3 regions of the Arthrobacter sp. NicSoilC5 genome follow, and region 3 is predicted to be linked to each of the others. Evidence: riboswitches for the same ligand, from Rfam matches in the RefSeq annotation. Region 3 holds a riboswitch; each other region holds the start of a gene.
The links. Region 3 has a riboswitch for cyclic di-AMP ahead of LDO22_RS18060 (C40 family peptidase). Riboswitches for the same ligand answer to the same signal wherever they lie in the genome.

Region 1 (4,943 bases), 1.7 Mb from region 3:
ACGGCGGTGGCCGTGCTGGGCGGGGTTGACATCCTGGTCAACAACGCCGGAAAGCAGGTTGCGCAGGAGGACCTGCAGGACATCAGCGACGAGCAGTTCGACCACACGCTGAAGACCAACGTCTATGCCATGTTCTGGGTGACCAAGGCCGCCGTGCCGCACATGCCGGCGGGCTCAACCATCATCAACACCACGTCGATCCAGGCCTACAACCCGTCCCCCACGCTGGTGGACTACGCCACCACCAAGGCCAGCATCAACAACTTCACCAAGGGCTTGGCCCAGCAGCTGGCGCCCAAGGGAATCCGGGTAAACGCGGTGGCCCCGGGGCCCATCTGGACGCCCCTGCAGGTCAGCAGCGGCCAGCCCAAGGAGGAACTGCCCGAGTTTGGCCAGTCCACTCCCCTGGGCCGCGCGGGCCAGCCCGCCGAGCTCGCCCCCGCCTACGTCTTCCTGGCCTCGCCCGAGTCCAGCTATGTGGTGGGTGAGACGCTCAACGTCAACGGCGGCAGCCCAACACCGTAGCGCGCCCCGCGCTCCCCGCAGCAGCGGGACAGCCGCCGGAGGTCAGCCAGCCGCGTCCTGGCCGGCCAGGAGCTCGTCCGTGGCCGGGTCCGGTTCCCCGTTGAAGAACTGGGCCAGGACGGTCTTGAACACTGTTTCTCCGGGCGCCGCCCGGAGGAACAGTGTCATGCTGGAGCGGAGTTTCCTGGCGTCGATTCCGCCGAAAATGTCTTCGGCCGACTGGTCGGCGTGGTTTGCCAGGACCAGCGCGCACTCCAGGAGCCGCGGACCCAGCACCTCGTGGTCCAGGTAGGCGCGGGCCTCCGCCAGCGAGGAAATGGCGTACTTGCGGGACGTGTCGCTCTGTCCCAGCCCGGCAATCTGCGGGAAGACAAACCACATCCAGTGCCCGGACTTCCTGCCGACCTGCAGCTCGCCCAGCGCCTGCTCATAGGTTCCGCCGGTGTTTTGGGCGGCAACAAAACGCTCAAGGTCAAACGGTTCATTCATGTGGATCTCCTCGGTACGTTTCAAATGGACAAGTGTTTTTCAAGGGCGCCGGCCGCCGCCCGCAGCTGCGGGTCGGGGTCTTCCCGCCACCGCGCCAGGACAACACCTGCCCGCTGCCGCTCGCGCTCCCCCAGCCCCGCCAGCAACGGGACCAGGACGTCGGTAAGAAGGGGCCCGGTCAGGTCCGCCGCCTGCGCGGAGCGAAGGAAGCCCTCCAGCCGGGTCAGGTCAGAGTGACGGAGCAGCCGCAACCGTGACTGCAGCAGCACCACCGCTGCCAGGCGGCGCTCGAACACCGGCCGGGAACCGGGCCGCGGCTGACCCCACAGGGCGGAGGCCAGCATGACCGTGCCGTCATGGTCCAGGTCCTTGAACTTCCGCAGCGCATCACGCACGGTCCCGCGGACGGCCCCCACAGACGAACCATAAGAGGCCAGTACCCCGCCCAGCCGGGCGCCGACGTCGTCCGCACGATACCAGGCGCCCTCGTTCTGCAGGGTCCGGTCCACGAAATCCGCCGCCGCGGACACAACGTCCGCCGTACCGGTCACAGTCCGCGCCCGGACGCCGCGTGCCGGATGCAGTACGGGGTCCAGGGGCGGGCTTCAAGCCTGCCCTCGGCGATGGGCTCCCCGCAGACGGCGCAGGTTCCATAGGTCCCCGCCGCCAGCCGGGCAAGGGCCGCCTCAATCTGGTCCAGGCCCGCCGAACTCTGTTTCAGGAGCGCGGAGGCCTGTGAGAGTTCGAAGGCGATGGTGGCACCCTCGGGATCGTGCTCGTCGTCGACGTTGGAATCCTGGCGCGCCGAGTTTGCTGCCTCGATGTCCGCCCGCAGCGCCGGCAATAGTGCCAGGCGCCGCGCCCGCTCCTCTTCGAGCAGCGCACGGAACCGTTCGAAATCTGGCATGTTGACAGCCTAACGCGTCAGTCAGTACCAGTTCAGGGATACGGAGTGGTTCCAGGCCGCGCACGGGGAACCGTAGCGGTCGCGGATGTAGCCCAGGCCCCATTCGATCTGGGTGCGGTAGCTGGTGAGCCAGTCACCGCCGGCGCTGGCGTACTTCCCCGGGGGCAGGGCCTGCGGAATCCCATAGGCTCCGGAATAGGCGTTGGTGGCGGTGGTCAGCCAGTTGGACTCCTTGGTCCACAGCTGGGCCAGGCACAGGAACTGGTCCTGGCCCCACCCGTAGGCGGGCAGGCGTCCGGACGCGTAGCTTTTGGCCCCGGCGGGGTCGTTCACCGCACCGCCGGGAACAGAAGGCACGACGACGGCGGGAGGGCTTGGCGGGGCCGGTGCCGGGTCTTCCGGAGCGGGAGGGCCGGGGTTGCTGACGCCGGGATTGCTGACGGCGCCGGGGGCCGGACCGGGTTGGGCCGGATTGGCCTGGCCAGGGTCGGCAGCGGGTGCGGGCGCCTTTGGCTGCCGGGCTGCCACTGCGGCCGCCCTGGCTGCAGCCTCCGCCTGCCCGCGGGCCTGCTCCTCAGCGGCGGCACGTTTGGCCGCCTGGGCCGCCTCGTAGGCGGCCAGTGCGGCCTGGCCCTGGCGGTACTCACCCTCCATGGCCGCCGTCGTACCTTTCAGGGTGGCGAGCTGGGCGGTCAGCTCGCTGCCGTGCCGCTGCTCCTCTGCGACGCGCCGGGCCAGCGAATCCTGGGCGGAACGTGCGGCGTCCAGTTTTGCTTTCGCTTCCCCGGACAGGCGTTCCCGCTCGCTCCTGGCGGCTTTTTCCTGTTCGGTGAGGGCGGTGGCCGTCTTTTCGGCGGCGGCAGCATTGGCGACCAGGGTGGCAGTCTTGTCGCCCACGAGCTTGACCAGGTTGAGCCCCTGGACGCTGTTGGTTTCCAGGGCGTCCAGCGCGACGAAGAATCCTGCATTGGTACCGCCGGTCTTGTAGGACTGGACGGCCAGGGCACCGATGTCCTTCCGGTGCCGGGCCAGCTCCGCGTTGGCACGGGCAGCGTGGGCGGACAGGGTATCCAGGCGGGAGGTGGCTGCCTGCAGCGCGGCGTCTGCGGCGGCATAGTCGGCGGCCGAGCGCACGGCCATCCCGCCTGCTGCCTCCGAATCCGCCTCAAGGTCCGTCAGGAGTCCATTAATGGTGGCGATTTCTGCGGCTTTTGCCGCTTCGGACGATTTCGCCTCCTGCACGTCCGCCCAGGAGGGATACCCGCCGGGCGGTGGCGGCTCGTCGGCCGCCGCCGGCAGCATGGTGCCTGCGGCCAGGGCAAGGGCCAGGAGGCCTCCCTGCCAAGGGAGCCTCGCGATGGTCACGAACAGGGGCATAGTCCGGAAGCTTACCGCCGGATTCCCGCGCAACGCAGGCTGCTGTTTCCACATTGTTACCGTGCTCAACAGGAAAAGTATCAGCAGAGGTCCGCCCAGGAACGCCCTGGAATGTCCAGACGTTTGCGCAATGCGAGAGAAGAACCTCGTATGTTATCCAAATGTGACAATTGCGATGCACCTGGGTTATGGTCGACTGGTGTCCCTCTCAGACGGGACATTCCCGTCAGCATGCCGAGCCCTGCCGCTGATCATGGGATCCAACCGCTCCAGTTGGCAGGGACGGGGGAACCAAGTTTCCACGGCCATATTGTGGCCTAGGGGTTAAGTCGAATGCGCTTCCGCCTACCGCGGAGCCGCTTCCGGCCGGGTATCTCCAGCCCGAACCCGACAGCTCACCCCGCAGGCATGGGAGAGGCGATCAACCGTGTCAAAAAATTCCATTTCAGCCCGTCACCGCGCGACTCCGGCCCGCTCCATTGTGCTCGAGGGCCTCGCCGTAACAGCAAAATCCCAAGCCCGCTCGCTGGGCCGCCCGGCGCTCGCCGTTGCTGCAGCGTCCGGCATTGCCTTCGGAGTCGGCGCCCCGGCCCATGCAGGTGTATCCGGCCCGGACACCACTGAGCAGACCAGCGTCCAGGCCACCTCGGCACCCGCTGCCCCGGCCGCAGCCCCCGCTGCAGCAGCAGGCAACGTCCACACCGTCGTTTCCGGCGACACCCTTGGCGCCATCGCTTCAGCCTACGGCGTCAGCCTCAATGACGTGCTGTCCGCCAACGGCCTGGGACTGTCCTCGATCATCTACCCGGGCGACCAGATCCAGATTCCGGGCGCAGGCTACACCGCAGCCCCGGCGCCGGCCCCTGCAGCAGCACCCGTGCAGGCCGCAGCCGCCACCGCTCCGGCGAACACCGGCATGAACATGTCTTACGCCTCGGCAACCCCCGTGGCATCAACCACCGGCACCGGCACCGGCGCAGCGATCCTCGCCTCGGCCTACGGCCAGCTGGGCGTCAAGCAGGATTGCACCGCCATGGTCGAGAAGGCGCTGCGTTCCGTCGGCAAGTCCGTGGGCGACCTGGCCCCCACCCAGTTCTTCCAGTACGGCACCGTTGTAGGCGCTCCCGCCCCCGGCGACCTGATCATCACCTCCGGCCACGTGGGCGTTTACGCAGGCAACGGCCAGGTTGTCAGCGGCGGCGTCAACGGCTTCGACACGCAGGTGCACTCCATCAGCTGGCTCGGCGGCTACTCCGCTGTGCGCGTAGCCTAGTCTTCGCACTGTCCGGTGCCCTTGGCGGCCCCGGACGAAGCAGGAGGGTGGCAGCCGGGAATACCGGTTGCCACCCTCCTGTCGTTTTGCCCCCGCGGCCCGCTGCGGTCAGGTGCCGCAGAAGGTCATGTAGCTGCCGAAGTCGTCGGGCGCCCCCTGCAGGTAGCGTTCCAGGCCGGGCCGCTCGGTGAAGGGGGCGCTGACCGCCTCCAGCAGTTGCTGCAGTGGAGCCAGGTTTCCGGCGGTGGCAGCGGACAGCGCCTCTTCCACCAGGTGGTTCCGCGGAATGTAGGCCGGGTTCACGCTGTCCATCAGCTCCGGGTCAGGTTGCAGCGCCTGCCACCGGTCCAGCCAGGCATCGAGGGCGGCCAG
Region 2 (4,943 bases), 160 kb from region 3:
CTGCCACTTCCGGAAGGTGGTCAGGAGAGCCCGCGCCTGCTGGCCGGCGTCCTGCGCCACTGGCTGCAGGACCCGGACATGAGGGAAAGCTGGCGCGCAGCAGCGCTGGAGGCGCGGACACGCCTTCCGGACTGGGGTACTACGGCAAGGGGAGTGCTGGCCCTGCTGGCGGAACCGGACTAGAGGCTGCTCCGCGGTGCCCGGCGAAAAACCCGCGCAGCAACACGGCGCACTCATCCTCGCGGACTCCCGGATACACCTCAACCCAGTGGTTGAGCCGGCGTTCGCGGAGGATGTCGAACACCGACCCTGCGGCGCCGGCCTTCTCGTCCCACGCCCCGAACACCACCCGCGGGATCCGGGCCAGGACAATCGCTCCGGCACACATCGCGCAGGGTTCCAGCGTGACCACCAGCGTGCAGTCGGACAACCGCCACCCGTCGCCGCGGCCGCCGTCGAGCCGTGCCCGTTCCTGCAGCCGTGCCGCCGCTTCACGGATGGCTACCACCTCGGCATGGGCCGTAGGGTCGCCCAGTTCCTCCCGCTGGTTCCGGCCGGAACCCAGCACCCCGCCGTCGGGCCCTATCACCACGGCGCCGATGGGAACATCCTCCGTGGCGAGTGCCCTGCGGGCTTCCGCCAAGGCAAGGCCCATCCAGGCATCATGTTTCTTTTCGGGCAACGGCATGGCTCAATGATAGTTTCGGGGATACTCAGGTTACTTACGGATGCCGGGAGGCACCATGGACACTCTTCGGGATCGGCTAGGTCTCTGGTTCAAACCTTACGCGGCGCTCGTCCTCACCATCCTTGTGGGCGGCGTCATCATCGTGTCCCTGGCACTGCTGGGTGCCGAGGTGTACGACAACGTGGTGGATTCTGCCGGCCTGGCCAACCTGGACAAGCCTGCCCTGGCCCTGGCCGAGAGCCTGCGCAGCCCCGGACTTGATGCGTTCGTTACTGGCTTCACCAACATCGGCGGCGGCATCGGCATGCCCATCCTTGCCAGTATCCTGACCGCCTGGCTGACGTTCCTCAGCCGGAACTGGCGCCCGCTCGTCCTGATCGGCGGTGCGGCGGGGGTCTCCATCATGGCCACCACCTTTGGCAAGAAACTGGTGGGCCGCACCCGCCCGGACCATGCGGACGCGGTGCCCCCCTACGAGGATTCACCCTCCTTCCCCAGCGGCCACACCCTGAATACCACCGTGGTGATCAGCCTGGTGGTCTACCTCGTCTGCCTCCAGTTCAACACCATGCTGGTGCGCGTCACCGCCATCACGGCCGGCGCGCTTTTCATCATCGCCATGGGGCTCAGCCGCGTCTTCCTAGGCCACCACTGGCTGACGGACGTCATGGCAGGGTGGCTGCTGGGCCTCACCTGGGTGGGCGTCGTGATACTGGCCCACAGGCTGTTCCACCTGGTCCGCAGGCGGGAGCACGCCGGTGCGGCTCCGTCGTTCGACCGTCCGATCGTCCGTGACGTGGTGGCAGAGGAAGTGCACCACCACGGCGGGGACGGCAAGGAGCATGCCCACGGCAGCCACAACAAGGACACCGCCGGATGATAGTTTTGGGGGATGCGTACTCTCGTTGTTGACCACCCCCTGGTCGCCCACAAGCTCACCGTCCTGCGGGACAAGAACACGCCGTCGCCGGTCTTCCGCCAGCTGACGGAAGAGCTGGTGACCCTGCTGGCCTACGAAGCCACGCGGGAGGTCCGCACGGAGCCCGTCACCATCGAAACCCCCGTCAGCACCACCATTGGCACGGCGTTCACCAAGCCCACCCCGCTGGTAGTCCCCATCCTGCGCGCAGGCCTGGGCATGCTGGAGGGCATGACCAAGCTGGTCCCCACCGCCGAGGTTGGCTTCCTGGGCATGGCCCGGGACGAGGAGACGCTGGACATCATCACCTACGCGGAGCGCCTGCCGGAGGACCTGACCGGCCGCCAGGTATTCGTCCTGGACCCCATGCTGGCCACCGGCGGCACTCTGCGCGAGGCCATCAAGTTCCTCTTCAAGCGGGGCGCGTCCGACGTCACCTGCATCTGCCTGCTGGCGGCCCCGGAGGGCCTGGCCAAGCTGGAGGAGGAACTGGGCGACGCGAACGTGCACATCGTCCTGGCCTCCATCGACGAGAAGCTCAACGAGAAGTCCTACATCGTTCCCGGCCTGGGCGATGCCGGCGACCGCCTGTACGGCATCGCAGGGTAGCCTTCCCCCTTTTCCGGCAGGATCACCGCCGCTAGCCTGTGCGGATGGACTGGAAACTCGAACTTGTCTTTGTCCCCGTGTCCGACGTCGACCGCGCCAAGGATTTCTACGTCAACAGGGTGGGCTTCAACGCCGACTATGACGAGCGGCCTTCGGACGACATCCGCTTTGTGCAGCTGACGCCGCCCGGATCCGCCTGCTCCATCTGTTTGGGGGAGGGGCTGGTGGACGCAACTCCGGGCACGGGGTCAAACCTGCAGCTGGTGGTGGACGACATCCAGGCCGCACACGACCACCTGAAGAACAACGGTGTGGACGTCAGTGATATCGAAGTGCTGCCGTGGGGCCACTTCGTGTACTTCGCCGATCCGGACGGCAACAAGTGGTCCGTCCAGTACATCCCGTGGCGGAACGCCGGGCCGGACGCAACCGAAAGCACCGCAATCACAGGCTCCGCAACCCCAACCACCGCGACCCTAACGTCCGCACCATAGGGCACTGCAGCTCAACCCGGGGTTAAGACAGCAGGGGGTTAAAACACCACTGCCCGCATCCGTTTGGATGCGGGCAGTGGTGATGCTGCAATGCTCTGCTGTGCCCCTGCCCAAGGCGTACGACGGCGGAGAGCAGGGACGCGCCGTCGGCCGCGGTCAATGCAGGGCAGGCTCCGCGGAGGGTGGTCCTTCGACGCGCAGCCGCAGGGGAGCGGTGCCTAGTACCAGTTGTGCGCCAGGTGGAAGTTCAGTGCGCCGCAGGGGGACTGGTAGCTCTTCTTGATGTAATCCAGGCCCCAGTTGATCTGGGTGCGGTAGTTGGTGAGGTAGTCCGCGCCGGAGCTGGCCATCTTCTCGGCCGGGAGGGACTGGACGATTCCGTACGCCCCGCTGCTGGGATTGGTGGCCGTGGTGGTCCAGTCGGATTCCTTGGTCCACAGGGTCTGCAGGCACTGCATCTGGTCCGGTCCCCAGCCGAATGTGGCCAGCTGGCTGGCGGCGTAGGCCTGGGCGCCAGCGGGGTCGTTGACCGCGACGGCGGGTGCCGGCTCAGGAGCCGGGGCGGGCTCGGGTGCAGGTGCCGGTGCAGGCGCTGGCGCGGCCGGCGCGGGGGCGGCGGGTGCCGGGGCCGCGGGAGCGGGCTCCGCCGCCTGGGGCGCCACTGCGATTGCGGCGGGAGCGGGGCTCTCCACCGGGTTGGAGCGGATCTCGCTCTTCTCGATGCTCATCTGGGCATCGGACGCTGCCTGGGTTGCCTGGGTCGATGACACCGGGGCCATGCTGCTGGTGGCCTGGCCGGCTGCGCCGACCCCAACCAGCACCGCGCAGGATACTGCGAGGATTCCGGCCCTGCGGCCGAGGGTGGTTTTCTTTGCCTGCTGCGTGGCCTTATGTTTAGCCTTGGCATGCAGGCGTGCTTCTGCCGTGTTTTTGGACATGATTGATCGCCTCTCACACCTGCGGAGTTAGCTGTCGGGTTCGGATGAGGGCATCCGGCCGTACGGAAAAATCACGTACTGGCTTAACCCCAAGGGCAATCATTGCCCGGGACGGTGGGTCCCCCGCCTCTGCCGTTGCTCAATCGGAAATCCGGGGAAGCGGCAGAGCTTGGCGTCAACCCGGGATATGCGGCCCGAACGGGGACCGCACCCAATCGACGGTACAGGAAGATTAAATGAAAGTCACATTTAGGTAACGGAAGTCACGGCCGGCAGCGCGTCGGGTTGTCTGACTGCGCCGGGAGTATCCCCGTAATGGACTGCCGGGCCCCCGGGCACCATTCACCCCGGGCACTCGCGTGCCAGAGCATCATGCAGCCCAAGGCCGGGTCCCCGGGGCGTCCTCCGCTAGTGGCCGGTCAGTTCGTAGACCGTAGTGCCGCCCATGATCTGCGACGTGAAATTGGCTGCCACCCACTCCGCGATCCGGGTGGCAGCGTCCGAACCGGTGGTGGAGCGCATGGCTCCGCCACCGATAAAGTAATGGATCTCTCCCCGGGCTACCAGGTCCTGGAACTGCGCCAACGTGGGGGAGGGGTCGGTGCCGTTGAAGCCGCCCACCGCCATGACCGGCAGCTCCGTTGCCAGTTGGTAACCTGCGGCGTTGTTGGAGCCCACCACGGCCGCGGCCCACGTGTAGCTTGAGGCGCTGCTCTTGAGCGCGGCGACCAGGTCAGCCGACGGCGTGGGCGCACCCAGGAGGCCACCCACGCCACCCCCGCGGCCACCCGCGAAGCCCGCGCCGCCCTGGGCGTTCGGCTGCCGGAAGCCCTGCCCCGCACTGCCCGGGTTTGTGTTGCCTTGCCCCGCAATACCTGAACCGCCGGTGCTGTTCGGGCCGGACCCGTTCCGGCTGTTCCGGACGCCGGCGGGAGCACCACCTGGCCCAACGCCGAAGCCGGCCGTGGGGCCGGCACTGACGATTGCCCCGCTGTGCGGTGTGGAGGCCGTGGAGATGGAGTAGGCCAGCGGTCCGGCGAGCGACGCCGTGATGGCCAGGGCCGCCGTCGCCCGCTGCACCGAACGCATACCCAGGAACTTGCTGAAACCGGCTCCTACTGCCCCGGCCAGCCCGCCTGCAAGGACCACCCAGCGCAGCCACGGACCGTAGGCCGAGGTGGTGCCCAGCAGGGAGAACGCCGTCAGGGCTGCCGCGGCCACTGCGGCCCCGAGCACGATTGCGGCGGCCGCCTGCTGCCTGTGCTGCCACAGCAGGACTGCGCCCAGGCCGGTCA
Region 3 (4,943 bases):
CACCGACCACCACGGTGCGGCGGGCGCCGGCTGCCGCGGCCACGGCACGCTCGAGGAGGGTCTGGCCCCGGTAGACCAGGGACTGCTTGGGTACCCCGCCCAGCCGGGATGACCGTCCCCCGGCGAGGATCAGGGCGTCGAAAACCAACATGCTCTTTTGCACTCCCCCAGCCTAGCGATCAGCTGGGCTGCCGGGCAGCGCGAGGGCGTCAGGCGGCGCGCTCCGGGAGCAGGAACGGATCCCACGCCGGCGTCGGCTTCTCCAGTTCCTTGATCTGCCAGATCGTTCCGTGCGGCGGCTCGGGCACGAACCGAAGGGTCCAGCCCATTTCCGCGGGAGTGTGGTCGCCCTTGACGTTGTTGCACCGCAGGCAGGCGGCCACAAGGTTCTCCCATGAATCGGCACCGCCCCGGGACTTCGGGTGAACGTGGTCGATTGTGTGCGCCGCCTTGCCGCAGTAGGCACATTTATGTCCGTCGCGCCGGAGCACACCCCTGCGGCTGACTGCCGTCGAGTGGTTGTACCGGGGCCGGATGTAGCGGTTGAGGAGGATCACGGACGGGCGGCCCAGGACGTCGGTGGGCCCTACCACCGGGTCATCCCCTTCGGCCACCACGCTTGCCTTGCCCGTGAGCACAAGCACCAGCGCCCGGCGGAAAGTGATAACCGCCAGCGGTTCATATCCAGCATTCAGAACGAGAGTGCGCATGCACTTACCTCTTCACGGCCGCACCCGTCAGGGGCACGAGGGCCGGCTGCCCTCGGCATGTCCGGGCTATGGATCGACATCACAAGAGTAAACAAAGAAATGCAGAATCAGGTAATCGCCGTCCCGGAGCCGAACCGGGCCCGAAGACGGGAAGGGCAAGGGCTCCACTGGAGAAGCCCATTAAGACGCAAGGGACCCCCGCCTGATGGCGGGGGTCCCTTGCCCAATTCGCGGCCGGCGCTGGATCAGGCAGCCACTGGAATTATTAGTTGACGCGGATGAAGACGGGGCCGGAACCCACGTTCGCGCTGAAGACCACGGTCTGGTTTCCGTTGTAGCCACCGTGGACGGCCATGCCGTTGCCGGCGTACACAGCGATGTGGGCCATGCCCGAGCCGCCGTTGGCGTAGTAGATAAGGTCGCCCGGCTGCGCTTCGGCTGCACTCACGGTGCGGCCCAGGGACAGGTAACCGGCCGGCCAGTCGTGGAAGTGGATGCCCACGGCGGCCAGGGAGTTGGTCACCAGCATGGTGCAGTCCTGCATGACACCGAGCTGTGCGTAGGCTGCGGACAGGATGGCAGCACCCTTGCCGCTGGCCGAAGCCTGGGCTGCAGGGGCGGCCGGAGCGGCAGCCGTGGCAACCTTGGCGGTGACCTTGGGAGCAGCCGGCTGGGCGGCAGGTGCAGCTTCCTGTACCTGAACCTCGGGCTCAGGCTCGGCGACGGGAGCCGGCGTGGTGGTAACGGCAGGCTTCTCGTAGCTGATGGCAATGGTGGAAGCCGCGGAGATCGGGGCGTCGACGACGGATTCAACTTCCATCTGGGACGCGGGAGCGGAATCGCGCTTGACGTTGGTGTCGGCGGCGTTGGCCGCAATGCCGCTGGTCAGGACCAGGCCGGAAGCAGCAGCGATGACAGCAGCCTGGCGGCCCATGCCACCGGCGTTGTCGCTGACAGCTTTGGCAATGACAGAGATCGAGTTGGTTTTGGTGACCTCGGCGCGGTGCCGTGCGGTAGCACGAGTCGTCATCAGTTCTCTCTTTCGTTTTTCCTTCGAACCGCGTGTAGGCAGGCAAAGGGAAGCTGGATGCGCCGGCATCTTGGGGGTACGCCGGCGCATCCCGAACGGGGATGTGGTTTCTAGCGAAAAAGCTTTGGGCAAAGAAATAGCCCTTGGAGCGTGAAGCCCAAGAACTACTTGTTGAGGTGGTAGTACGACGAGGTACCGGTGGCTGCAGGCGAGTGGAGCAGCGTGCCCTGGGAAGGGTTGAGTGCGCTGACCATCATGCCGTTGCCGACGTAGATGCCCACGTGCGCGCCGCCGTTCTGGACCACAAGATCGCCCGGCTGCGGGGTGGAGGTGGGGGTCATGATGTTCCACGCGTTGGTGCGGGGGATGCTGATGCCGGCCTGGGCGTAGACCCACTGGACGAACCCGGAGCAGTCCCAGCCGGTGACGGGGCTGGTGCCGCCCCAGACGTAGGAGTGGCCAATGCCGGTGTAGGCGATTGCTGCAATACCGGAGGTTGCGGCGGAGACAGTCTCGGCAGCCTTGGCGGCAGGGGCAGCATCCTGGCCTGCGGTGGCAGCGGCGTCGCGCACGGCCGGTGCGGTGGACTGGGGACGCACCGCTTCCACCTTTGGAGCTGCGGTGGTCTTGACGGCGGGACGCTCGAAGGAAACCGTGGCCGTGGGGGCGGCGGTGACGGCGAGGGCCGTTTGGGCCGAACCGGACTCGGTGGATGCGGAGACACCGGCGGTGGTGTCAGCTGCGGTGGCGGGCAGGCCCATGCTCAGGATAAGGCCCGATGCGGCTGCCACAACGGCAGCCTGGCGGCCTACGGTCCCGGCATTTGCACTGACGGCCTTGGACACGGCGTCCAGGGGGTTGGTGCGAACCGTTTGCGCACGGTGGCGCGCAGAATGATGGCGTGAAGACACGAAGGTAGCCTCTCCCAATGCCTGCGAGGTGAGCTGTCGGATTCGGATGGGAGTCACCCGGCCACTCTGCTTCCTGGGAAGCTCATGACTTAACCCCAAGGCCTTCAGGAAATGAAGGCCAAAATTGGTTCCCCCGCCCCTGCCAGACGATGAAATGCGAACGGACCTTGAGCGGTGGCAGAGTTAGGCAATCCACTCAAGAGCGTCAACTTCGGAAAAGTTGACGCGAGTTAGACGGTACAGCAGTTTTGTTTCAATGTCACATTCAGGTCACGGCAGGTCACTGCGATCTGAGAGTGCACACTCATTCGGTTACAGCCAGCCCATGGGATCGACCACTTCGCCGTTGACCTGGACCTCAAAGTGCAGGTGGCAGCCGGTGGAGGCGCCCGTGGTGCCGCTGAGCGCCACGACCTCGCCGCGGGAGACGGTCTGTCCGACCTTGACGTTGAACGACGACAGGTGGTTGTAGGTGGTCTCCAGCCCATTGCCGTGATCGATGACCACCCGGTTCCCACCGCCGTACTGGTGCCAGCCTGCGAAGGTCACGGTGCCGGTTGCGGCCGCCAGGACGGACGTTCCGCACTGCGCCACGAAGTCCTGGCCGCGGTGGAAGTCTCCGGAGCCGCCGGTGATGGGGCTCACCCGGTAGCCAAAGGGCGACGCGGTGGTGAGGGATGCCAGCGGTGCGGCCAGGGTGCCGGCCGAGGCGGCCCGCGTGACGGAGCCGGCGGACTGGGCGCTCAGGAGCTGCTTCAGCTTCCCGTCGGGGTCGGCCTGGGTCACCACTGCCGAGCGGCTGAAGTCGATCTGGGCGCCGATATCAGCGGAAATCTGGGGCTGCGGACTGACGGCGGAAGCTGCCAGTGGCGCGTTGCCGGCGGCATCGGTGGCCATGACGGGGCTGGTGGCGGGCACCGTGACCGTCAGCACCAGACCGGTGGCGGCCAGGGCGATTCCGGCTTTCTGGCCGATGCCGCTGGCGGCGGCAAACTCCGTCACCTGCCGGAACGGACCCCGGCGGCGGCGCGCGTCACGATGCAGATCGCGGGGGCGCTCCGCTGCGACATCTTCGACAACCCGCGGTGCCGAAGGGGGGCCTGCCGCGCGGCGGCGGCCCCGGGAGGTCTGCATGGTCAAGAAGGGTTCCTCTCTGGAAAAGCCTGCGGAGTTAGCTGTCGGATTCGGGTCAGAGAGATCAAAGACCCGGCCCGTCATGGGCAAGCTTCTGCACAGGGGTATTCCCGGAAGAATCCTTCACTGGAGAGGCTTGCTGCTGACGGACTTCACCCCAAGGCAGTCCCCCGCTGCCAATTGTGGTTCCCCCGCCTCTGCCAGTAACGACTCATGCACCCGATCCGCTGGCAGAGCTCGGCTCCGGATCGGGTAACGCTTAAGTATCAACGATTGGTTCCACTATAGGGCCTTAAGACCCTAGGTAACAATTCCGTTATCTTTGCGTGGAAGCGCTTCGCTGGGGTATGAGGCGCGGCTCAGGGCTGGGTGACGGCGACAAAAACATGCGCGGCAACCTCGGGCGGCAGCTCCAGTGCCCCTTCGATTCCGGACACCCGCACGGAGATGTAATCTCCCACGCGTTCCAGCGCAACGGCGGCGCCGGGCCGGATCCCGCCTTCGTCCAGCTGCGCCAGCAGTTCGGGCTCCACCTGGATGGGTTCGGCCAGCCGGCTGATGGTCACGGCAGAGGCGGGGCCGTAGCCCTTCATGGCCTCCACCAGGCTGATGACCGCGTCGGCGAAGCCGGTGGCCGGCTGTCCGCCCAGGGCGGCGAGGCCGGGGATCGGGTTGCCGTAGGGCGATTCGGTGGGGTGGTCCAGCATCTCGTAGATGCGCCGCTCAACGCGCTCGCTCATGACGTGTTCCCAGCGGCAGGCTTCGTCGTGCACGTAGGCCCAGTCCAAACCGATGACGTCAGCCAGCAGGCGTTCGGCCAGCCGGTGCTTGCGCATGACCTCGGTGGCCCGCTTGCGGCCCGTGTCCGTAAGTTCCAGGTGCCTGTCGCCGGAGACGACGACGAGTCCGTCGCGTTCCATCCTGCCGATGGTCTGGGACACCGTGGGGCCGGAGTGGCGCAGACGCTCGGCGATACGGGCCCGAAGGGCAACGATGTTTTCTTCCTCAAGCTCCAGGATGGTCCTGAGGTACATCTCCGTAGTGTCGATCAGATCCGTCATCCAGCTCAGCTCCTCGAGCGCAGTACCTTGCGTTGTCCCACCGTACCGCTCTGTTCCCGCGAGGTAGTCCGGGGGCTAGCTTAGCCTATTTTGACTT

Region 1: it holds a riboswitch for cyclic di-AMP, as region 3 does, so the genes downstream of both, LDO22_RS04110 (LysM domain-containing protein) here and LDO22_RS18060 (C40 family peptidase) in region 3, are expected to answer to the same signal.
Region 2: it holds a riboswitch for cyclic di-AMP, as region 3 does, so the genes downstream of both, LDO22_RS17400 (hypothetical protein) here and LDO22_RS18060 (C40 family peptidase) in region 3, are expected to answer to the same signal.

What each region holds. Positions count from the first base shown of each region.
Region 1 is NZ_AP024660.1:892,639-897,581, forward strand. Features, by position in the region: gene LDO22_RS04085 (glucose 1-dehydrogenase) at 1-525, shown strand, start outside; gene LDO22_RS04090 (DUF1810 domain-containing protein) at 568-1,014, opposite strand; gene LDO22_RS04095 (DNA alkylation repair protein) at 1,035-1,565, opposite strand; gene LDO22_RS04100 (TraR/DksA C4-type zinc finger protein) at 1,562-1,921, opposite strand; gene LDO22_RS04105 (lytic transglycosylase domain-containing protein) at 1,943-3,298, opposite strand; cyclic di-AMP (ydaO/yuaA leader) riboswitch at 3,523-3,722, shown strand; gene LDO22_RS04110 (LysM domain-containing protein) at 3,726-4,571, shown strand; gene LDO22_RS04115 (protein adenylyltransferase SelO) at 4,680-4,943, opposite strand, start outside.
Region 2 is NZ_AP024660.1:3,699,036-3,703,978, forward strand. Features, by position in the region: gene LDO22_RS17375 (glycosyltransferase family 4 protein) at 1-183, shown strand, start outside; gene LDO22_RS17380 (nucleoside deaminase) at 140-688, opposite strand; gene LDO22_RS17385 (phosphatase PAP2 family protein) at 744-1,568, shown strand; gene upp (uracil phosphoribosyltransferase) at 1,581-2,216, shown strand; gene LDO22_RS17395 (glyoxalase superfamily protein) at 2,261-2,710, shown strand; gene LDO22_RS17400 (hypothetical protein) at 2,929-3,648, opposite strand; cyclic di-AMP (ydaO/yuaA leader) riboswitch at 3,654-3,815, opposite strand; gene LDO22_RS17405 (glycosyltransferase family 39 protein) at 4,057-4,943, opposite strand, start outside.
Region 3 is NZ_AP024660.1:3,857,010-3,861,952, reverse strand. Features, by position in the region: gene LDO22_RS18075 (NTP transferase domain-containing protein) at 1-163, opposite strand, end outside; gene LDO22_RS18070 (HNH endonuclease) at 210-710, opposite strand; gene LDO22_RS18065 (NlpC/P60 family protein) at 976-1,740, opposite strand; gene LDO22_RS18060 (C40 family peptidase) at 1,905-2,585, opposite strand; cyclic di-AMP (ydaO/yuaA leader) riboswitch at 2,656-2,851, opposite strand; gene LDO22_RS18055 (M23 family metallopeptidase) at 2,964-3,785, opposite strand; cyclic di-AMP (ydaO/yuaA leader) riboswitch at 3,796-4,038, opposite strand; gene LDO22_RS18050 (metal-dependent transcriptional regulator) at 4,145-4,846, opposite strand.